One region of the Streptomyces sp. NPDC057694 genome, then DNA from elsewhere that is predicted to be linked to it. Evidence: riboswitches for the same ligand, from Rfam matches in the RefSeq annotation. Region 1 holds a riboswitch; each other region holds the start of a gene.
What was found. A riboswitch is a leader RNA that binds a small molecule or an ion and turns the genes downstream of it on or off. The one in region 1 is predicted to bind thiamine pyrophosphate.

Region 1 (7,499 bases):
TGTTTGTGGGAACCCTTCCCGCTTTTTGGTCCGCCCAGGAAAACTCCCCCTTGGGTTTGTCCCGGGGGGGGGGGGCAGGTGGTTCGCGTCCCACCCCTGCCGGACGGTTGTCAGGTCAGACGGCGAGCGCCTGGGCGCGGCGCTTCACCTCCGTGCCGCGATTCTCGCTCAGGGCCTGCGCGGGCGTGCCCGGCAGGGTCGGGTCGGAGGTGAAGAGCCACTCCAGGATCTCTTCGTCGCTGAAGCCGTCGTCCCGCAGAACCGTCAGGAGGCCGACGAGCCCCTTGACGATCTTGTCGCCGTCGATGAAGGCGGCAGGCACGTGCAGTGCCCTGTTCTCACCACGACGTACGGCGATCAGCTGGCCTTCCTTCACCAGCTGTCGCACGCGCGTCACCTCGATGTCGAGTTGCTCCGCGATGTCGGGGAGGGTGAGCCATGCAGGGACGAGAGCATCGATCTTTGCGTCAATCTCGGTCACAGGACAAGCCTGCCATCCCGGACCGACAGTCGGAAGTCGGGGCGGCCTGACCAGGCGATTCCCTGACGCGCCGGATACGGCTCGGCGTCGTGGACCCGGATCACGCCACGGCGGACTTCAGCGGCCGGGCGGGGTCGGCCAGCAGGTCGGGGTCCAGGACGGTTCCGGCCTCGATCAGTTTGCGGCCCTGGGCCAGGTCGCGGGGCTTGCCGACGGCGAGGACGGCGACCAGGGCGCCCTCGCGCAGCCAGCACACCGACCAGGCGGCGCCCGCCGGGTCGCCGCGCCACACGGCCGAGTCGGCGCTCTCGTGGTGGCCCGCGTACTGCACGAAGCGGCCGAACTGCTCGGACCAGAAGTAGGGCACCGGGTCGTAGACGGCGGGCGTCTCGCCGATGATGTTCGCTGCCACGGTGCGCGGGCCCTGCAGTGCGTTGTCCCAGTGGTGGACCATCAGCCGCTGCCCGTAGCGCCCCGAGGGGAACGACGAGCAGTCCCCCACCGCGTAGACGTCGGGCACGGACGTGCGCAGACGGTCGTCGGCGACGACCTCGTGGTGATCGCCCAGGTCGATGCCGGAGCCGGCCAGCCAGCGGGTGGCGGGGCGGGCCCCGATGCCGACGACGACGGCTCCGGCGGGCAGGCGCGTGCCGTCGTCCAGGACCACGGCCCCGGGTTCGACGCGCTCCACCCGCGCGCGGGTGCGCAGTTCGGTGCCGGAGTCCGCGTACCAGGCCGCCATGGGGGCCGCGACCTCGGCGGGCAGCGTCCCCGCGAGAGGCCGCTCGGCCGCCTCCACGACGGTGACCCGGCAGCCCGCCTCGCGCGCGGCGGTGGCGAACTCGGCGCCGATCCAGCCCGCGCCGACGACCACCACGTCGTGCTGCTCGGCGAGGACGGGCCGCAGCCGCTCGGCGTCGTCGAGGGTGCGCAGCAGGTGCACTCCGGGAAGGTCCTCCGTGCCCGGCAGCCGTACCGGTTCGGCGCCGGTGGCGACGACCAGTACGTCGTACGGGACCGGGCCCCGGGCCGTGTCCAGCTCGTGGTCGCCGGGCCGCAGGCCGGTGACTTCGAGCCCCAGCTCCAGCGTGACGCCGAGCGCCTCGAAGTCGACGTCGAAGGCGGAGCCCTCGGCCTTGCCCAGCAGCACCGCCTTGGACAGCGGCGGCCGGTCGTAGGGCTGGTGGGGCTCGGCGCCGATCAGCGTGACCGTGCCGGCGAAGCCCTGTTCGCGCAGGGCCACCGCCGTCTGCACTCCGGCCATGCCCGCGCCGACGATGACGACGCGCCGTTGCGCCGAAGCCGTGTTCCCGCTCTGCTCGCTCACAGGATCACCTTAGGCACCTGATCTTGCGTCAGTCAGCGGAGCGGGCCACTCGGACTCCGTGACGTCCTGCACACGTGTCACCGGGTTTGAAACCGTCAGGCGGGGGCGATCTCCTCGACGACGCTGGTGCCGCGGCCCTCCTGCGACTCCCACTGCCAGCTCTCGTCGAGCCGTATCCGCCCGTCGGGCAGCTCGGACACGGCGGAGACGCAGTGCCCCGAGGAGGTGGACCCGTCGGTCTTCAGCTGGACGTAGCGGAAGTCGAGCCGGTCGCCGGAGCGGGTACCGACGAGGTGGCCCCGGACGATGTCGCCGCCCTCGTAGCCGGCCCAGATCCGGCCGTCCTCCTCGTGGTAGGCGAAGCGGGTCCGGGTCCCCACCTGGCCCGGCGCCTGGTCGGCGACAGGGGCGAGGAAGAGGCCGTCGAGCGAGCGGGCCACGGGCGTGGGCTCCCTTACTGGGGCGGGGACGGAAGAGCTAGGGTGGCCACCGTAAAGCACTCGCGGGAGCCCGTACGCAGCGGGCTGAGAGGGAGGCTGGGACGGCCTCCGACCGTACGAACCTGATCCGGGTCATGCCGGCGAAGGGAGGGGCTGGACGCCCATGTCGCGTACGCCACCCGAAGCATCGAAATCCAACGCTTCAAAGAAGGTCCCCGCCACCGACGTCCTCGTCGTGGGGGGCGGCATCATCGGTCTGGTCACCGCGTGGCGGGCCGCGCAGCGCGGTCTGTCCGTCGCGGTCGTGGACCCCGAACCGGGCGGCGGCGCCGCCCAGGTCGCGGCCGGGATGCTGGCCGCCGTCACCGAACTGCACTACGGCGAGCTGACGCTGCTCGGCCTGAACGTCGCCTCGGCCCGCCGCTACCCGGAGTTCGCCGCCGAGCTGTCCGAGGCCACCGGCCAGGACCTCGGCTACCGCGCGTGCGGCACACTCGCCGTCGCGCTCGACTCCGACGACCGGGCCCACCTGCGGGAACTGCACGCGCTGCAAGAGAGGTCGGGACTCGACTCGGAGTGGCTGTCGGGCCGCGACTGCCGGCGCCTGGAGCCGATGCTCGCTCCGGGCGTGCGCGGGGGCCTGCGGGTCGACGGCGACCACCAGATCGACCCGAGAAGGCTCGCGAGCGCCCTGGTGACGGCCTGTGAGCGGGCCGGCGTGGTCTTCCACCGGGCGTGGGCGGACCGGCTCCGCGTCGTGCGGGACCGGGCGTGCGGCGTCACGCTGGCCGACGGCACGGACCTCGCCGCCGGTCAGGTGGTCCTGGCGGGCGGGAGCCGCAGCGGGCAGCTCGCGGGAGTCCCCGACGAGGTGCTGCCGCCGGTGCGTCCGGTCAAGGGCCAGGTGCTGCGGCTCACGGTGCCCCGGCGGTACGCGCCGTTCCTGAGCCGCACGGTGCGCGCCGTGGTCCGCGGCAGCCACGTCTACCTGGTGCCGCGCGTGAACGGCGAGCTGGTCGTCGGCGCGACCAGCGAGGAGCTGGGCTGGGACACCACGGTCACCGCGGGCGGCGTCTACGAGCTGCTGCGCGACGCCCACGAACTCGTCCCCGGCATCACGGAACTGCCGCTGACGGAGACCCGCGCGGGCCTGCGCCCGACCTCCCCCGACAACGCCCCGCTGCTCGGCCCGACCGCGCTGCCGGGCCTGCACCTCGCCACCGGCCACCACCGCAACGGCGTGCTGCTCACACCGGTCACCGGCGACGCCCTGGCACACGTCCTGGTCACCGGTGAACTCCCGGAAGAAGCACGTCCGTTCACCCCGAAGCGGTTCAGCGCCGCCACTCTGGAGCAGCCCGCATGAACGTCACCGTCAACGGCGAGCCGCGCGCCGTGGCCGCCGGGGTCACCCTCGGCGCCCTGGTGGCCACGCTCACCACCGCGCACTCGGGTGTCGCCGCCGCGCTCAACGAGACCGTCGTGCCGCGCACCCGATGGCCCCTCACGGCGCTCTCCGAAGGAGACCGCGTCGAAGTCCTCACCGCCGTCCAAGGAGGCTGACTCACTGATGGCTGACGACGCTTTCGTCCTCGGCGGCACCACCTACTCCTCGCGCCTGATCATGGGCACGGGCGGGGCGCCGAGCCTCGACGTCCTCGAACGCTCTCTGGTCGCCTCCGGCACCGAGCTGACCACGGTGGCGATGCGGCGCGTCGACGCCGGTGTGCACGGCTCGGTCCTGTCGGTCCTGGAGAAGCTCGGCATCCGGGTGCTGCCGAACACCGCGGGCTGCTTCACCGCGGGCGAGGCGGTGCTCACGGCCCGCCTCGCGCGCGAGGCGCTGGGCACGGACCTGGTCAAGCTGGAGGTCATCGCGGACGAGCGCACCCTCCTGCCGGACCCGATCGAGCTGCTCGACGCCGCGGAGACGCTGGTCGACGACGGTTTCACCGTCCTGCCCTACACGAACGACGACCCGGTCCTGGCCCGCAAGCTGGAGGACGTGGGCTGTGCGGCGGTCATGCCGCTCGGCTCCCCCATCGGCTCCGGGCTCGGCATCCGCAATCCGCACAACTTCCAGCTGATCGTCGAGCACGCGCGCGTGCCGGTGATCCTGGACGCGGGCGCGGGCACGGCCTCCGATGTGGCGTTCGCCATGGAGCTGGGCTGCGCCGGTGTGATGCTCGCCTCCGCGGTGACCCGCGCCCAGGAGCCGGTCCTGATGGCCGACGGCATGCGGCACGCGGTGGAGGCCGGGCGGCTCGCACACCGTGCGGGGCGCATCCCGAGGCGCCATTTCGCCGAGGCGTCCTCGCCCCGGGAGGGGCGCGCGCACCTCGATCCCGAGCGCCCCGCCTTCTGACGCCCTGCGCCGGTCACAGCTCTGCTTACGCCGGTCACAGCTCTGCTGCAGTACGGGTCCGGTCCTGCCGCACGGGACCGGCCTGTCGGTGACTCCTCGTAGACTCCCTGCGTGGACACGACCCTCCAAGACCCGTTGCTCGGGCATGTGCTCGACGCCAGGTACCGCATCGACGCACGCATCGCGGTCGGCGGGATGGCCACGGTCTACCGGGCCGTGGACACCCGCCTCGACCGCGTGCTCGCGCTCAAGGTGATGCATCCGTCGCTGGCGGCCGACGCCTCGTTCGTCGACCGGTTCATCCGCGAGGCCAAGTCGGTGGCCCGTCTCTCGCACCCCAATGTGGTGGGGGTCTTCGACCAGGGCACCGACGGTCCGTACGTCTATCTGGCGATGGAGTACATCGCGGGCTGCACGCTCCGCGACGTCCTGCGCGACCGCGGGGCGCTGCGGCCGCGCGCGGCTCTCGACATCCTGGAGCCGGTGCTCGCCGCGCTCGGAGCGGCGCACCGCGCGGGTTTCGTGCACCGCGACATGAAGCCGGAGAACGTGCTGATAGGGGACGACGGCCGGGTGAAGGTCGCCGACTTCGGTCTCGTGCGCGCGGTGGACACGGTCACCAACACCACGGGATCGGTCCTCGGCACGGTGTCCTATCTGGCGCCCGAGCAGATCGAGCACGGCACGGCGACACCCTCGGTGGACGTCTACGCGTGCGGCGTCGTCCTGTACGAGATGCTCACCGGCGGCAAGCCGCACCTGGGGGACTCCCCCGCGCAGATCCTGTACAAGCATCTCAACGAGGACGTGCCCCCGCCGTCGGCCGCCGTCCCCGGCCTGCCCTACGAGCTGGACGAGCTGGTCGCCTCGGCGACGGCGCGCACGCCCGGTGTCCGCCCGTACGACGCGGTGGCGTTCCTCGCCCAGGTCCGCGCGGCCCGTTCGACACTGGCCGACGCCCAGCTGGACGCGGTGCCGCCGCAGGCCCATGACGCGGAGCACGTGGGGGCCGACGACCGGACGAGCGTGATCCCGCGCGCGGTGGGCGGCACGAGCCCGGTGCAGCTGCCGCTGCCCGTGCAGGACGAGGATCCGTACCACCGCACGAGCGTGCTGCAGACCCCGCCGCCCATGCCGCCGGCCCCGCCGCGCGGCAGAGGCGGCGCCCCGCGCCGCAGGCTGTTCGTGATCATCGCGGCGGTGCTGCTCGCCCTCGGCGTCGGCACGGGCGTCTGGTACATCAACTCGGGCCAGTTCACCAAGGTCCCCACGATCCTGAGCCAGAGCCGGGCCGAGGCCGAGCGCCGCGTCGAGGCGGCGGGCCTGAGAGTCGGCAAGGTCACCGGGAAGTACAGCGACGCCTACGACCGCGGCACGGTCATGGGCAGCGACCCGGCGCCGGGCAGCCGCATCAGGGACAACGGCACGGTGAATCTGACCGTGTCCAAGGGCCCCGAGACCGTGAAGGTCCCCGATCTCAAGGGCACCCCGCTCGCCAAGGTCAGGAGCGGGCTCAAGGAGGCGGGGCTCGAACCGGGCATGGTCACCAAGGCGTTCAGCGAGGACATCGCCAAGGGCTCCGTGATCAGCTCGGACCCGAAGGCGGGCTCGACACGCAAGGCCGGCACGGCGGTGGCCCTCGTCGTCTCCAAGGGCTCGCCCGTCGACGTCCCGGACGTCACCGGTGAGTCGCAGGAGGACGCGGTCGCCGATCTGGCGGACGCGGGCCTGAAGGCGAAGATCGCCCCGGACCGGGTCACCTCGGACGAGGACAAGGGCGACGTGGCGAAGCAGTCGCCCGGCGAGGGCAGGCAGCTCGCCGAGGGCGACACCGTGACCCTGACGATCTCCAAGGGCCCCGTCATGGTCGAGGTCCCGGACGTCACGGGCATGGACGTCGACAAGGCGACGTCCACGCTGGAGGACGCCGGGTTCCAGGTCGACGAGGACCGGGGGCTGCTCGGGCTGTTCGGCGACCACGTGGACAAGCAGTCCCCGGAGGCCGGCGACGAGGCGCCCAAGGGCTCGACCATCAAGATCACGATCAGGTAGTCCGGCGGGCCCCGCCCCGGGGCCCGCCGCCGGATCACCCCCGGCCCCCATGACACCCTGGGCCGGGTGAACAGCAGCATCCGCAACCCGATCGGCGGGCACGTCCCCGTGGCCGGCGGCCTCGCCTCCGTAGGACTGTCCTACGCGCGTGACCTCAAGGCCGAAACCGTCCAGGTCTTCGTCGCCAACCCGCGCGGCTGGGCCACTCCCCCCGGCAACCCCCGGCAGGACGAGGACTTCCGCGCCGCGTGCGCCGCCGAGAACATTCCCGCGTACGTCCACGCGCCCTACCTGATCAACTTCGGGTCGCACACCGAGGCCACCGTCGAGAAGTCGGTCGAGTCGCTGCGCCACTCCCTGCGGCGCGGCCGCGAGATCGGCGCGCTGGGCGTGGTCGTGCACACCGGTTCCGCCACCGGCGGGCGTCCGCGCGAGGTCGCGCTGGCGCAGGTGCGGGAGTACCTGCTGCCGCTGCTCGACGAGCTGACGCACGACGACGATCCGTTTCTGCTCCTGGAGTCGACCGCGGGGCAGGGTTCGTCGCTGTGCTCGCGCACCTGGGACTTCGGGCCGTACTTCGACGTGCTCGACCGCCATCCCAAGCTGGGTGTCTGCCTCGACACCTGCCACATCTTCGCGGCGGGCCACGACCTGACCGGCCCCGCGGGGATGAAGCAGACCCTCGACCTGCTCGTGGAGACGGTCGGCGAGGGCCGCCTCAAGCTGATCCACGCCAACGACTCCAAGGACGTCGCGGGCGCCCACAAGGACCGGCACGAGAACATCGGCTCCGGCCACATCGGCGCCGACCCGTTCCGCGAGCTCATGGCGCAT
Region 2 (7,499 bases), on a different contig from region 1:
TGTGGTTCCTCGGCGACTTCACCGACCGCGGGCCCGACGGGATCGGCGTCATCGACCTGGTGATGCGGCTCTCGGCGGAGGCAGCGGCGGCGGGCGGCTACTGCAAGGCGCTCATGGGCAACCACGAGCTGCTGCTCCTCGGCGCCAAGCGGTTCGGCGACACCCACGTCAACTCGGGAGCGGGCACCGCCACCTTCCAGGCCGCCTGGCTCCTCAACGGCGGGCAGAAGTCCGACATGGACCGCCTCCAGGACGTCCATCTGCAGTGGATGTCCCGACTCGACGCGATCGAGATCGAGGACGACCACCTGCTGATGCACTCCGACACCACGTCGTACCTCGACTACGGCGACTCCATCGAGGCCGTCAACGACACGATCCGCGAGACGCTCACGCGCAACGACGCGGACGAGTGCTGGGACCTGTTCCGCAAGTTCACCAAGCGGTTCGCCTTCCGCGACGAGGAGTCCGGCCCCGACACCGTGCGCGAGCTGCTCGGCGCCTTCGGCGGCAGCCGCGTGGTGCACGGCCACAGCCCGATCCCGTACCTCCTGGGTCAGGTCGGCGGCGAGTCCGGCGGCGACGACGGCGAGGAAGGATCCGGCCGGCCGGCCGTCGAGGGACCGCACGTGTACGCGGGCGGACTCGCCATCGCCATGGACGGCGGTGTGACCATGGCCGGAAAGCTCCTGGTCCAGCAACTTCCGATGGATATCTGAGAGTTGATCGGGCAGGCGCGGTAAACGGAGGATTCCACCGGCCGCAAGGCCAATTTCCGGAAACCCCCTGTCACCGCGCGCCGTGGCAGCTCTACCATCGGCTTATCCGTAGCAGGCTCCCCTCCGTTTCTGCCCGACGGCTCGTACCCATGCGGGCCACCAAGCCCTACGGAGCATCGGGGGATGCACATGAACAGCGCTCCGCATTTGCTGAACGAGGACCGCCCCGAGTTCGAGCGGATCCTCGATGAGGCGCTGCGTACCGCACCGAACCGGCCTGATCTCGCCGCAGTGGGCCAGCGGCTCAACCCCGAACAGCTGCGCACCATGGCGCTCAACGCGGCAGCTCTGATCACTGCCGCCGCGGCGACCGAGTACCAGCACTACATATCGGTCCGTGAGGATCTGCGTACCTCCCCGCGGCCCCAACCGCTCGAAGAAGGAGGCACCTCCGGCACGACCTCGGAATCCGGCGGCGGCAATCCCCTGGGCTTCGCCGCCACCGTGAGTGAAGTCGCGGAGACGACAGGGCCCGGTATCGCCGCGGTCGCCGTCGTCCTCTTCCCGGTGCTCGCCGGGACGGCCGCCGCGATCTTTCTGCTGGTCGGCTACATCCTGAAGATGCTCAACCCGCCACCGGACTTCGCCGGCACCCTGCTCACGGCCGGCTGGGTCTTCGGCACGCTCGCCGCGGCGGGCATCCTCGTCGCGGCGGTGTGCCTGCTGCTGGCCGCTCTGCGCAACGGAGCGACCTCGCTCCAGGCGAGCGCGCACGGCGAGGCGAACGAGGCGGTGGCACGGGCCAGGGAAGCCTGGGGCAAGGCGCTGTTGGAGCGGGGCATCCTGCCGTTCCTGCGGGAGGCCCTCGCCGATCCGCCCGCGGGCGGTGGCTCACTGGGCGCCGGCCGGGCCGGCGCCACGAGCCGGATGCCCCAGCTCGGCTACAACAGGCCGGGGTTCAGCAGCCCGGACGGTGGCGGCACCGCCACCGGACAGCGCGCCGGCTTCTCCAGTCCGGACTTCACGAGCCCGGACTTCGGCGGCCCCGAGCACCGGCCGGACTGACCGTCCGCCGGAGCACGGAGCCGTGACCTCGGCTCGGGGCGATGTGCACGGGCCCCGAGCCGTAGTCGTGCGCCGGTACGGCTCAGTCGGCGATCGGCAGATACACGCGGTTGCCCGCCTGCGCGAACTCCTTCGACTTCTGCTCCATGCCCGCCTCGATCTCGGACTTCTCCGACAGGGCCGTGCCGTGCTCGCGCCGGATGTCCTGCGAGATCTTCATCGAGCAGAACTTCGGACCGCACATCGAGCAGAAGTGCGCGGTCTTGGCGGGCTCGGCGGGCAGCGTCTCGTCGTGGAACTCCCGTGCCGTGTCCGGGTCGAGGGCCAGGTTGAACTGGTCCTCCCAGCGGAACTCGAAGCGGGCGTCGGACAGCGCGTCGTCCCATTCCTGCGCGCCCGGGTGCCCCTTGGCGAGGTCGGCCGCGTGCGCCGCGATCTTGTACGTGATGACGCCGGTCTTCACGTCGTCCCGGTTCGGCAGGCCCAGGTGCTCCTTGGGCGTGACGTAGCAGAGCATCGCCGTGCCCCACCAGGCGATCATCGCGGCACCGATCCCGGACGTGATGTGGTCGTACGCCGGGGCGACGTCCGTGGTCAGCGGGCCGAGCGTGTAGAACGGCGCCTCCTCGCAGATCTCCTGCTGGAGGTCGATGTTCTCCTTGATCTTGTGCATCGGGACATGGCCCGGCCCCTCGATCATCGTCTGCACGCCCAGCCGCTTGGCGATCGTATTCAGCTCACCGAGCGTGCGCAGCTCCGCGAACTGCGCCTCGTCGTTGGCGTCCGCGATGGAGCCGGGGCGCAGACCGTCGCCGAGCGAGTACGTGACGTCGTACGCCGCGAGGATCTCGCACAGCTCCTCGAAGTGCTCGTAGAGGAAGCTCTCCCTGTGGTGCGCGAGGCACCAGGCGGCCATGATCGAACCACCGCGCGAGACGATGCCGGTCTTGCGGTTGGCGGTCAGCGGGACGTACGGGAGACGGACACCGGCGTGAACCGTCATGTAGTCGACGCCCTGCTCGGCCTGCTCGATCACCGTGTCCTTGTAGATGTCCCAGGTCAGTTCCTCGGCCCTGCCGTCGACCTTTTCGAGGGCCTGGTAGAGCGGCACGGTGCCGATGGGGACGGGGGAGTTGCGCAGCACCCACTCGCGCGTGGTGTGGATGTTGCGGCCGGTGGAGAGGTCCATGACGGTGTCGGCGCCCCAACGGGTCGCCCACGTCATCTTGTCCACCTCCTCCTCGATGGACGAGGTCACCGCGGAGTTGCCGATGTTGGCGTTGACCTTCACCAGGAACCGCTTGCCGATGATCATCGGCTCGATCTCCGGGTGGTTCACGTTGGCGGGCAGCACCGCGCGGCCCGCCGCGATCTCCTCGCGGACGACCTCGGGCTCGACGTTCTCCCGGAGGGCCACGAACTCCATCTCCGGGGTGATCTCGCCCCGTCGTGCGTACGCGAGTTGGGTCACGGCCTGTCCGTCGCGGCCGCGGCGCGGCTGGCGCGGGCGGCCGGGGAAGACCGCGTCGAGGTTGCGCAGATCAGTCGCTCCGCTCCGGAGCAGTCCGCCGCGCGGTGAGGTGTGCTTGATGCCGTCGTCCTCGGGGCGGACGGGGCGTCCCGCGTACTCCTCGGTGTCGCCGCGGGCGATGATCCAGTTCTCCCGGAGGGGTGCGAGACCCCGGCGGACATCGGTGTCGACGGTCGGATCGGTGTACGGGCCGGAGGTGTCGTACAGCGTGACCGACTCCCCGTTGGTGAGATGCACCTGACGGACCGGCACCTTGAGATCGGGGCGCGAGCCCGCGGGGCCCGTCACATATCCCTTGTGCCAGCCGATGGACTTCCCGGCCTCGTCAGGGTTCTCACCCTGGTTGGAGGCAGGCGTGCGTGCGTCCGTTGTGGTCATGAGACCTACTCCCTACGCCGGCATTACCCGGTAACAGGTTCGGCGGTCGACGCAGCCGTCTTCGTCCTGCCTGTTTCACGTGAAACAGGTCCTGCGACGAAGGTCAGCGCCCTCTCAGCCCGGTGCTCCGAGCTCCCGCGTGTGCAAAGGTGCCTCCACGCTAGCGCCCCTTCGGACGCGTTGAACAGAGGGCCCCTGTCGTTCTTGCGATGATCGGTCGGTGACCACCACCCAGCAGCCGCCTCCTCCGCCCCAACCTCCCCACGGACACGGCCCGTCCGGGGGAGGGCACGGCCACTCCCACAGCCATGGCCCGGCCGCGCCCGTCTCCAGGCATCTGCGGAAGGTCATCGCGGCGGTCCTGATCCCCTTCTCGGTGGCGGTGGTGGTCGGTCTGGCGGTGCTGTGGCCCGGCGGCGCCCCGCCCCACGAGCGCACCGGAGTCGGCTTCGACCGGCAGACGCAGCAGGCCACGGTGACCAAGGTCGACAAGGTCTCCTGCGCGTCCGTGAACGCCTCGGGGGACACCCCGACCGGCGACACCTCGACGGCCGAGGGCTCCGCCGCGCAGCAACAGGCCCGCGGCACCTGCGAGAACGCGACGATCCGCATCGCCACCGGCAAGGACAAGGGCCGTACGTTCACGGAGGTCGTCCAGCCGGACTCGCCACGGCAGCTGCACGAGGGCCAGAAGGTGATCGTCGCCTACGCGCCGGACGCCCCGGAGAATCTGCAGTACTCGGTCACCGATGTGAACCGCAAGATCCCGATGGTGCTGCTGGCCGGCATCTTCGCCCTGGCCGTGGTGCTGGTCGGGCGTCTGCGGGGCGTCATGGCGCTGGTCGCGCTCGCGGTCAGCTTCATGGTGCTGACGTTCTTCATCCTGCCCGCGATCCTCCAGGGTTCGAATCCCCTGGTGGTGGCGGTCGTCGGAGCCAGTGCCATCATGCTGATCGCGCTGTACATGTGCCACGGTCTGTCGGCCAGAACCTCCGTCGCCGTCCTGGGCACCCTGGTCTCACTCGTGCTCATCGGCCTGCTCGGCTCGCTGTTCATCGGCTGGGCCGCGCTGACCGGCAACACGGACGACAACACCGGCCTGATCCATGGCCTGTATCCGCACATCGACATGAGCGGCCTGCTGCTGGCGGGCGTCATCATCGGCTCGCTCGGGGTGCTCGACGACGTGACCGTCACCCAGACGTCGGCGGTCTGGGAACTGCACGAGGCCAACCCCTCGATGGGCTGGCGGGGGCTGTACCGCGCGGGCATCCGGATCGGCCGCGACCACATCGCGTCGGTCGTGAACACCCTGGTCCTGGCGTACGCGGGCGCGGCGCTGCCGCTGCTGCTGCTGTTCTCGATCGCGCAGAGCAGCGTGTCGGACGTGGCCAACAGCGAGCTGGTGGCCGAGGAGATCGTCCGCACGCTGGTCGGCTCGATCGGCCTGGTCGCCTCTGTGCCGGTGACGACCGCGTTGGCCGCCCTCGTGGTCTCCGCCGACCGCGCGGGCCCTCAGGCCCCTGCCACAACCGCTCCTGCACGCGGGGGCAGAGGCCGACGACGTAAGGCGTGAGCGCGGAACTGCTCGGGTGCACCGCACTGCTGAAGCGTTACGTCGATGTCGCGCCGGGCCGATGGGGAGTCAGCCGGCGCTCTGCTCCTCGGCCAGAATCCGGTCGAGCGCCTCGTCGAGGTCGGCCTCGAAGTCGGCGAGGGCCTGCTCATGGCCGAGCGGGACCAGCTTGTCCGTGCGGTCGAGGAACGCGATGATCGGCGCGACCCCGGCCCGGAACAGCGCCTGATCGCTGCCCACTTGGAGCCTGATGTGGACCTCGCCCGGCAACTCGGTGGTGATCCCGTCGCCCGACAGCTCCACGGGGGAGACCCGGACATCGCCGTCGCCCGTCGCGCCATTGACCCCGTCGACGAGGAGCTCCCGACCGAACGCCCAGGTCACAGGCGCGTCGCCGGGAAGATGGAAGGTCAGCCGCACGGCGTACGGGTCGGTGGACTCGTACCGGAGCTCCACCGGAATGCGGAAAGCGAGCTCCTCGGAGACGAGGAAGCTCATCATGACCTCTGCCTGAACTGCTTGTACCGACTCGCGCATCGCCTACCCCGTCAACTTGCCGTCGATTGGCCAGGAATGACCTTCCTGACACTGCTGGCATCTTGCTCAACGTACACGGAGGATCACAAGGAGTGAGTTTTCAGATGCTGATAGAGAAGGCGAGTGTCCCTACGAGCCTGCCGATCTCGCTCTGCAACTGACGGGCCGTAGGAAGCAGTTTCTCGAACTGGTGTGAGGGGAGAGAAATGGCCAAAGTCGCGGCGGCCGATCCGACGGTGATCGGGAACGCGGCGCAGGCCGAGCCGAGCGCGTACTCCTGACGCTCCACGACGGGCTCCATGCGCTCCAGCGAACCCAGTTTGCGCAGCAGCGCCCGCTCATCGCGGGCCGAGTACGGGGTGAGGGACGAGACGGGATAGCGGTCGAGATGGTCACTGCGCGCTTCCTCGTCGAGCTGGGAGAGCAGGCACTGGCCGATGGCGTGGGCATGGCCGGTCTCGCGGAAGTCGGCCCATTCCTCGACGGCCGGATTGGCCGGAGTGTCGGCGACCGCGACGACCTCGATCTCGCCGTCGCGGTAGACCGCGAAGTAGACCGGCACGCCCAGCGTGTCGCGCCAGTGCTCCAGGGCCTCGATGATCATGCTGCGACGTTTCTGCTGCACTCCGCCGCTGCTCAGCCGCTCGGCTGCGGCCCCGAGAACGAAGACGCCCTTCTCCTTGCGGAGGTATCCCTCGTGGGTGAGCGTGCGCAGCAGGTGGTACGCCGTGGGCAGGGCGAGACCCGCCTCCCTCGCAAGCTGCTTGGCGGGCGCCCCCTCATCGTGCGAGGCGACCGCTTCCAGCAGGCGCATCGCTCTCTGGACCGAGCCGATGAGCGTCGTCTGCGAGGTGGCGGGTGCGGGATCAGCCGTGGCCAAGGTGTACTCCCGGTGCGCATGGGCCCCCCGCGCTTCCGGGGCTCACGGGGGCAAAGCAGTCGGATTCTGGACTTTAGCCCTTGGCCACCGCCTGTTCGGGCCCAGAACCGAAACTTCCCCCGGTCGTGCGAACCGTCTCACCGCACGGGGACGCGCCCCGGGATCACCAGTCGCTGCCTCGCGAGGACGAGGAGCCCGTCAGGAACCGCCGTACGAGATAGATCAGTCCGCCGACCAGCGCGGCGAAGATCAGCACCTTGAAGAGCAGCCAGACCACGAAGCCGACGACGCTGGCGATCAGCCCGCCGAACACGACCAGGGCGATGACCGGCACCGCGACCCACTTCACCCACCACGGCATGCCCGCGAATATCTCTCGCATCGCCATCGCTCCTTCTCCGTGTCCCGCTCCGGGACTCCTCCGATGCCCCTTGTCGGGACGCTTCTGTCTTCCTGCCATGAATGCTGGCACGCCGAGCCCGCGAACGGGGGCCCGCGAGCCCTTGTCCTCCCCTGACCCGCCCCCTAGGGAATCCCCAGGTCCGCGGTCAGCCCTCCGGAGGGGAGAACACCACGAGCACCCGCAGATCCTCGCTGATGTGGTGGAACTTGTGGGCGACTCCGGCCGGGACGTAGACCACGCTGCCCCGTCCGACCTGAGTGGTCTCCATACCGACGGTGATCGAGGCACGGCCGCTGACCACGAGGTAGACCTCGTCCTGCTGGTGTGGCTGCTGCGGGTCGTGCTCCCCCGCGTCCAGCGCGTAGAGCCCGACCGACATGTTCCGTTCGCGCAGGAACTGCAGGTACGCA
Region 3 (7,499 bases), on a different contig from region 1:
CGCGGGGCCGCTCCATGGAGTCGCGGATCGCGCTCGTGGACTCCGTGGAGGAGGCCGGCGAGGCGTTGAAACGGATCGCAGGGTCAAGCGCAGGTCAAGACTGACTGCTGTGCCCTGTTTGTGCATTGACGTTGCGTCACGTGCACTTGTAAACGTGAGGTGACCGTGGGGGTTCCGTGGTGATAGCCGCGTGCGGTCCCACAGCGCCCCCGTCATCTCGACAAGATCCCGTGAAGGACAACAGTGTCCGTACCCCCCTCCCTTTCCTCCCGTATATCCGGCCGTGCCGGGCGCCTCACCGGTGTCGCGTGCGCCGCGACCGTGCTGGCCCTCGGCGCCGCGGGCACCGCGTCGGCGTGCAACATCTCCGAGTTCTCCGCTGCGGCGAGCTGCAACGGCGACAAGGGCGTCATCACCGTCACCGACAAGGACAGCTCGGGCACCCCGGCGACCGTCACCGTCTACCTCCAGTCGAACGGCTCGGAGAAGGAGGTCGGTTCGCAGGTCGTGAAGGGCACCCGTGAGGGCGCCACCGTCACGTTCGAAGAGAACTGGGCGCCGAACGCGACGTACCGCATCCACGTCAAGACGGACAAGTACAACGTCGACGAGGACGTCAAGGGCGGCGTCACCACGCCGGCCACCGCGTGCGCCACGGAGAAGCCGACCGAGAAGCCGACCCCGAGCGCGACGCCGTCGTCCTCGGCGCCGAGCACCCCGGCCGAGTCGGCCACGCCGAGCGCTTCGGCGTCCACCTCGGAGGCCGCCCCGGCCCCCGCCAACTCGGCCTCCCCGGCGGGTGACTCGAACCTGGCGGAGACCGGAGCCAGCTCCAACACCGGTCTGTTCGCCAGCATCGCGGCGGCGCTGGTCCTCGCGGGCGGCGGCGTGGTGTTCGCCCTGCGCAAGCGTGGCGCGAAGGCCTGACCCACTTGAGCGGTCGTACGACGCACCGGTGAAGCATCACCGCCGGCGCCTCGTACGGCCGCTTTTGCGTGCCCGGGCCGGTCGGCTCTTGTACGTCCGGACCGCTCAGCCGTCCAGGACCACGATGTCGTCCGCGTCGAAGGCGACGCCCACCTCGTCCCCCACCTCGGGGGCCTCCCGCAGCGCGCACGCCGCCTCCAGCCGGGGCGCGGGCGTGTCCATGGGGTGCAGGTGCAGCGCGACGTGCGTGCCCCGGAAGGTGCGGGCGGCGACGGTGCACGTCACCTGTGCCTCGTCGGCGGGCACCAGACGCACTCCGGCCGGCCGTACGAGGATGTGCGCGGCCCCCTGCGCCGTCCCGGCGGGCACAGGCACCTTGCCCCAGGGGGTGACGGCGACCTCGCCGGAGACGGCCGCCTCCACGACGTTGTCGAAGCCCAGGAAGCGCGCCACGAACTCGTCGGCCGGCCGCTGCCACACCTCAAGGGGCGTACCGGACTGGGCGATCCGCCCGTCCCGCATCACCACGACCCGGTCGGCCAGCGCGAAGGCCTCCCCCTGGTCGTGGGTGACGGCGAGGACGGTGGTCCCCAACTCGCCGAACAGCTCGCGGAGTTCGACGACGAGCCGCTCCCGCAGGGACCGGTCGAGCTGCCCGAGCGGCTCGTCCAGCATCAGCAGCCGGGGCCGCGGCGCCAGCGCCCTGGCCAGGGCGACGCGCTGCTGCTCACCGCCGGAGAGCGCGGCGACGGCCCGCCGCTCGGCGCCGGGCAGTCCGACGAGGGCGAGCAATTCACTTACGCGGTCGGCCTGTTCGCTCTTCGAGGCGCCGTGCATGCGCAGTCCGAAGGCGACGTTGCCGCCGACGTCGCGCTGCGGGAACAGCTGGTGGTCCTGGAACATCAGGCCCACGCCCCGCTTGTGCGCGGGCACTCCGCGCTGGTCGCGCCCGCCGAGCAGCACCCGCCCCGAGTCGAGGTCCTGGAGCCCCGCGACGGCCCGCAGCAGCGTCGACTTCCCGCTGCCGCTGGGCCCGAGGACGCACACGATCTCGTGCTCGGCGACCTCCAGGCCGACCGTGTCGAGCACGGCCCGCCCGCCGAACCGCACGGTGGCGTCGCCCAGTTCCAGCAGGGGCGGCGGTTCCAGTGGAGACGGCATCAGAACTCCCCGGTCGTGGCCTTCGCAGGCCGGATGCGTTCGAGCAGCAGCAGGCAGACGGCGCAGACGAGCATCAGGATCGTCGAGAGGGCCATCGCCTGACCGTAGTTGAGGTCGCCTGCGCGGCCGAGGAGACGGGCCACGGCGACGGGCAGGGTCGGGCTGTCGGGCCGCGCGATGAACACGGTCGCCCCGAACTCGCCCAGCGAGACGGCGAAGGCGAAGCCCGCGGCGACCAGCAGCGCCCGCCGCACCATCGGCAGATCGACCTCCCGCCAGGCCCGCAGCGGTGAGGCGCCGAGCACGGCGGCGGCCTCCCGCAGCCGTCCGTCGACGGCGCGCAGCACCGGCAGCATGGTCCGTACGACGAAGGGCACGCCCACGAGCGCCTGCGCGAGCGGCACCAGGATCCAGGAGGCCCGCAGATCGAGCGGGGGCTTGTCGAGGGTGATGAGGAACCCGAATCCGACGGTCACCGCGGACACGCCCAGCGGCAGCATCAGCAGCGCGTCGAAGCCGCGCACGAGCCGCCCGGCCCGGCGGGTCAGCGCCGCCGCCGCGAGGCCGCCGATCAGCAGCGCGATGGCGGTGGCGGCGACCGCGTACTCCAGCGAGTTCGCGATGGCGTTGATGGGCGGTACGAGGAAGGTCCCGCCGTCGGACGACAGCAGCGCCCGGTAGTAGCCGAGCCCGAACCCGTCCGCCGTGTCGAACGAGCGCAGCACCAGCACGCCGAGCGGCAGCAGGATCAGTACGACGACGCTTGCGAGCACCCCGCCCAGCAGGGCCCACTGCCCGGCGCCGCGCGGCCTGCGGGCGGTCTGCGAGGCGTCGACGAGCCGCAGGGCGCTCTCCCGGCGGCGCACGGTCCAGGCGTGCAGAGCGAGGATCAGGCCGACGGCGGCGAACTGCACCAGGGTGAGCACGGCGGCGGTCGGCAGGTCGAAGATCTGCGCGGTCTGCCGGTAGATCTCGACCTCCAGCGTCGAGAACCCGGGCCCGCCGAGGATCTGCACGACGCCGAACGAGGTGAAGGTGAACAGGAAGACCATCAGCGCGGCGGCGGCCACGGCGGGCCCGAGCGCGGGCAGCGTGACCCTCCGCCAGGCGGCGAGGCGCGAGGCGCCGAGCATCCGCGCGGCCTCCTCCTGACGCGGGTCGAGCTGCGCCCACAGGCCGCCCACGGTGCGTACGACGACCGCGTAGTTGAAGAAGACGTGCGCGAGCAGGATCGCCCACACCGTGGTGTCGAGCCGCACCCCCCACAGCTCGTCGAGCAGGCCGCCCTGCCCGAGGAGGGCGAGGAAGGCGGTGCCGACGACCACGGTCGGCAGCACGAACGGCACGGTCACCACCGCCCGCAGCAGCTGCTTGCCGGGGAAGTCGAGGCGCGCGAAGACATAGGCTCCCGGCAGCGCGATCAGCAGCGTGAGCGCGGTCGACGCGAGCGCCTGCCACACGGTGAACCACAGCACGTGCCGGATGTCGGACTGCCCGAGCACCTCGGTGATCCGCCCGAACTGCCAGCCGCCGTCGACGTGCAGCCCGCGCTGGACGATCGCGACGACGGGCCAGGCGAAGAAGACCGCGAAGAACACGACGGGCAGGACCATCAGGCCCAGCCGCGCCGCGTTCCCGTGGGACGCCTTCCGGCCGCCTCCTACTTCAGTACGAGCGAGGTCCACGCCTTGACCCAGTCGTCACGGTTTTCGGCGATCTTGCGCGGCGCCATCGTCTCGGCGTCGTCGACCGGGACCGCGTACTTGGTGTACGCGGCGGGCGCGGTGGCGTTCTTCGTCACCGGGTCGACGAACATGTTGAGCGGCATGTCCTCCTGGAACTTCTTGGAGATCAGGAAGTCGATGAGCGCCTGCCCGCCTTTCTCGTTCTTCGCGCCGTCGAGCAGCCCGGCGAACTCGATCTGCTGGAAGCAGGTCCCCTTCGCCACCCCGACCGGCGAGGTCTTCGGCTGCGGGTCGGAGTAGATGGCCTCGACCGGCGGCGACGACGCGTAACTCACGACGAGCGGCCGCTCACCGCCCGCCTTCTTGCCGCCGGCGCTCCCGCTGAACTCCTCGTTGTAGGCCTGCTCCCAGCCGTCGACGACCTTCACGCCGTTGGCCTTGAGCTTCTTCCAGTAGCCCTGCCAGCCGTCGTCGCCGTAACTCGCGGCGGAGCCGAGCAGGAAGCCGAGGCCGGGCGACGAGGTGGACGCGTTCTCGGTGACGAGCAGGTCCTTGTACTCGGGCTTCGTCAGGTCGGCGAAGGACGACGGCGGCGTCAGGTGGTGCTGCTCGAAGTACTTCTTGTCGTAGTTGACGCAGATGTCGCCGGTGTCGATCGGCGTGACCCGGTTCTTCTGGGCGTCGAGCTGGTACTGCTCCTTCACCTCGCTCAGGCCCTTGGCCTTGTAGGAGGCGAAGACGCCGTTGTCGAGGGCGCGCGAGAGCAGGGTGTTGTCGACGCCGAAGAAGACGTCGCCCTGCGGATTGCCCTTGGACAGGATGGCCTTGTTGACGGCCTCTCCGGCGTCGCCGTCCTTGAGGACCTTCACCTGGTACCCGGACGACTTCTCGAAGTCGGCGAGCACGCTCTTGGAGACGGCCCACGAGTCGTGGCTGACGAGCGTGACGGTCTTGGAGTCGCCGCCCGAGCCCGCGGTGTCCGAGGACGACCCGCACGCGGACAGCGTGACCAGGCCGAGCCCCACGGCCACGGCGACGGCCGCGAGCGGATAGGTCTTCTTGCTCACTAGATTTCCTCCTGGGGGTGTCCAGGAAGAGACGCGGCCCTGCCCCGGGACCTCGACGGTCCCAGGGCAGGGCGCAACAGCTTGAGTGGTGACCGAACTTCCTACCCAGAATGACCTGGGCAAGGTTCAGAGGGTCTGCGGTCATTACCGCACTCTCAGCGCTGTGGCGCTCCCCTGTCGGAATATGAAGATGTTTCGACGAGTGTACGTACGACGTACGGCTGCCAGGCTACCGCTCGGTCGCCGCGAGCTGACCACACGCCCCGTCGATCTCCTGGCCACGGGTGTCGCGCACGGTCACGGGCACGCCGTGGGCGGCGATCGCCTCGACGAACGCCTTCTCGTCCTCGGGCCGCGACGCCGTCCACTTCGACCCGGGTGTCGGGTTCAGCGGAATGAGGTTGACGTGCACCGGCTTGCCACGGAGCAGCCGGCCGAGCCGGTCACCGCGCCACGCCTGGTCGTTGATGTCCCGGATGAGCGCGTACTCGATGGACAGCCGGCGCCCGGACTTGGCGGCGTACTCCCACCCGGCGTCGAGCACCTCGCGGACCTTCCACCGGGTGTTGACCGGTACGAGGGTGTCGCGCAGCTCGTCGTCAGGCGCGTGCAGCGAGATGGCGAGGCGGCACTTGAAGCCCTCGTCGGAGAAGCGGTGGATGGCGGGCACGAGTCCCACGGTCGACACGGTGATGCCGCGCTGGCTCAGCCCGAGCCCGTCCGGCTCGGGATCGGTGAGCGCGCGAATGGACTGGACGACCCGCTTGTAATTGGCGAGCGGCTCCCCCATCCCCATGAACACGATGTTGCTGAGCCGGGCCGGCCCACCGGGGATCTCCCCGTCCCTGAGCGCCCGCATCCCGTCCACGATCTGGTGCACGATCTCACCGGTCGACAGGTTCCGGTCGAGACCGGCCTGCCCGGTGGCACAGAACGGACAGTTCATCCCGCACCCGGCCTGCGACGAGATACACATCGTCACCCGGTCCGGATACCGCATGAGGACCGACTCGACGAGCGTCCCGTCGAACAGCCGCCACAGCGTCTTGCGCGTGGTGTCCTGGTCGGTCGACAGATGCCGCACGACGGACATCAGCTCGGGCAGCAGCGCTTCCCGCAGCTTCTCCCGCGACGCGGCGGGAATGTCGGTCCACTGCTCGGGGTCGTGCGCGTACCGCGCGAAGTAGTGCGCCGACAGCTGCTTGGCACGGAACGGCTTCTCGCCAACAGCAGCGACAGCCTCCTTCCGCTCCGCAGGAGTCATATCGGCGAGGTGCCGCGGCGGCTTCTTGGCTCCGCGGGGGGCGACAAAGGTGAGTTCTCCGGGCTTAGGCATGGCTGTACCAGTGTCGCAGATGGATGGGCGTGACCTGGGGTCGTCGCGCTGGGCGCCTGTCACTGTCGGTAGCGTCTGATCACTGCTGAGCGGCCACGGGCGGCCCGGTGGCGGCCCGAAACCCTCGGCTTCCCCATGTCTGACCAGCTAGCTTCGCGGCCCGAGCACAGCCACGCCTCGTCGCCTCGACTCGCCAGGTGATCGGCCGACCATCTGATCAAGAAGCCTAGATCAGTGGAGTGAAGCGGCCATTGCTGGAGGCGGAGAGCTGTCCCTCCGATCGACACCCAGCATCCGAAAGCCCTTGACCTCAAGCGCAGTTGAGATTCCAGCATGATTCACATGGATACCAAGAGCGCCGACACCAAGGCCATCGAACAGATCATTGCCACCGTCGAGCAGACGCAGCGCGCCAAAGATGCCACGGGCTTCCTCGCGCTCTTCCACTCTGATGCCGTCTGGACGACCGCTCACGGCAAAGTCCTCATCGGCCTCGACGCCATCGCCGAGTTCACCCGCGCCGTGCTGCCCAACGCCACCTGGGACGGTGATGTCACGTACGAGGCAGTGCACATCCAGTTCCTGCGACCCGACGTGGCGGCTGTCAAGATTCGGCAGGTCTACCACTCGGCAGACGGCGACACGGAAGGCTCCCCGCTCTACATCATGACCAAGCAGAGTGACGGCGACTGGCTGCTGCATGTCGGCCAGAACACCGAGGTCCGGGCTGGTTAGAAACTGGGCGAGTGAACTACGCCCCGACCCACCACTCACGCCAGCTCCCATCCCGTCCGCCTTACGAGCTCGGGCTCGATGACGCCTCAAAGGCAGCGAGGATCTCCTGGGCATACCGGTCCCGTGGGGCGAGCTCGTCGATCGTTTCGGTTCAGCCGCCGGGCATGGACGTCCGTGTGCGCCAGGTCCATGCCTGGCGCTGCGGATGTACGCACACTTGATGCCGTCGAGCCAGGTGCACACGAGAATGCCAGGGACCGGGGCGCCGGCCGCGCTCCTTCGACGGCGGTCTGTCGCAGAGGCGTCGCAAGCGGGCCTGGCGTCCGCGGGGTCACGAGCCGCACGATGTCCGGGCAGCCTCCGACCGAAGGGAACGCGGTGAGTGACATGCGCCGAGGCGCGACGGCGTCAGCCGGTGTTCTTCCACCCCGAGCGGCATGGACCGTGCGGTGGTCCCCATGGCTGTTCTGGCCACTGCTCGTCGTGTCCGGCGCTCTCCTGGTCCGGAGGATCGCGGACGGCGCCCCAGTGGGACAGATCCTGGCCTCCGCAGCCCAAGTACTGGTCTGGGCTGTGTTGCTGGTCAAT

Region 2: another riboswitch for thiamine pyrophosphate. It lies ahead of thiC (phosphomethylpyrimidine synthase ThiC); the one in region 1 lies ahead of thiO (glycine oxidase ThiO).
Region 3: another riboswitch for thiamine pyrophosphate. It lies ahead of ACFVDP_RS15445 (thiamine ABC transporter substrate binding subunit); the one in region 1 lies ahead of thiO (glycine oxidase ThiO).

What each region holds. Positions count from the first base shown of each region.
Region 1 covers NZ_JBHVIX010000031.1:54,631-62,129, forward strand. The annotation lists gene ACFVDP_RS38985 (Rv2175c family DNA-binding protein) at 116-481, opposite strand; gene ACFVDP_RS38990 (NAD(P)/FAD-dependent oxidoreductase) at 582-1,745, opposite strand; gene ACFVDP_RS38995 (hypothetical protein) at 1,904-2,248, opposite strand; TPP riboswitch at 2,301-2,414, shown strand; gene thiO (glycine oxidase ThiO) at 2,412-3,614, shown strand; gene thiS (sulfur carrier protein ThiS) at 3,611-3,811, shown strand; gene ACFVDP_RS39010 (thiazole synthase) at 3,819-4,613, shown strand; gene pknB (Stk1 family PASTA domain-containing Ser/Thr kinase) at 4,725-6,665, shown strand; gene ACFVDP_RS39020 (deoxyribonuclease IV) at 6,732-7,499, shown strand, end outside.
Region 2 covers NZ_JBHVIX010000006.1:106,968-114,466, reverse strand. The annotation lists gene ACFVDP_RS16745 (metallophosphoesterase) at 1-719, shown strand, start outside; gene ACFVDP_RS16740 (hypothetical protein) at 903-1,784, shown strand; gene thiC (phosphomethylpyrimidine synthase ThiC) at 1,867-3,693, opposite strand; TPP riboswitch at 3,686-3,842, opposite strand; gene ACFVDP_RS16730 (YibE/F family protein) at 3,914-5,269, shown strand; gene ACFVDP_RS16725 (SsgA family sporulation/cell division regulator) at 5,339-5,806, opposite strand; gene ACFVDP_RS16720 (IclR family transcriptional regulator) at 5,907-6,686, opposite strand; gene ACFVDP_RS16715 (DUF5326 family protein) at 6,850-7,068, opposite strand; gene ACFVDP_RS16710 (cupin domain-containing protein) at 7,235-7,499, opposite strand, start outside.
Region 3 covers NZ_JBHVIX010000005.1:254,790-262,288, reverse strand. The annotation lists gene ACFVDP_RS15465 (LOG family protein) at 1-104, shown strand, start outside; gene ACFVDP_RS15460 (LAETG motif-containing sortase-dependent surface protein) at 244-927, shown strand; gene ACFVDP_RS15455 (ABC transporter ATP-binding protein) at 1,033-2,088, opposite strand; gene ACFVDP_RS15450 (ABC transporter permease) at 2,088-3,773, opposite strand; gene ACFVDP_RS15445 (thiamine ABC transporter substrate binding subunit) at 3,749-4,840, opposite strand; TPP riboswitch at 4,921-5,026, opposite strand; gene rlmN (23S rRNA (adenine(2503)-C(2))-methyltransferase RlmN) at 5,070-6,176, opposite strand; gene ACFVDP_RS15435 (SgcJ/EcaC family oxidoreductase) at 6,510-6,911, shown strand.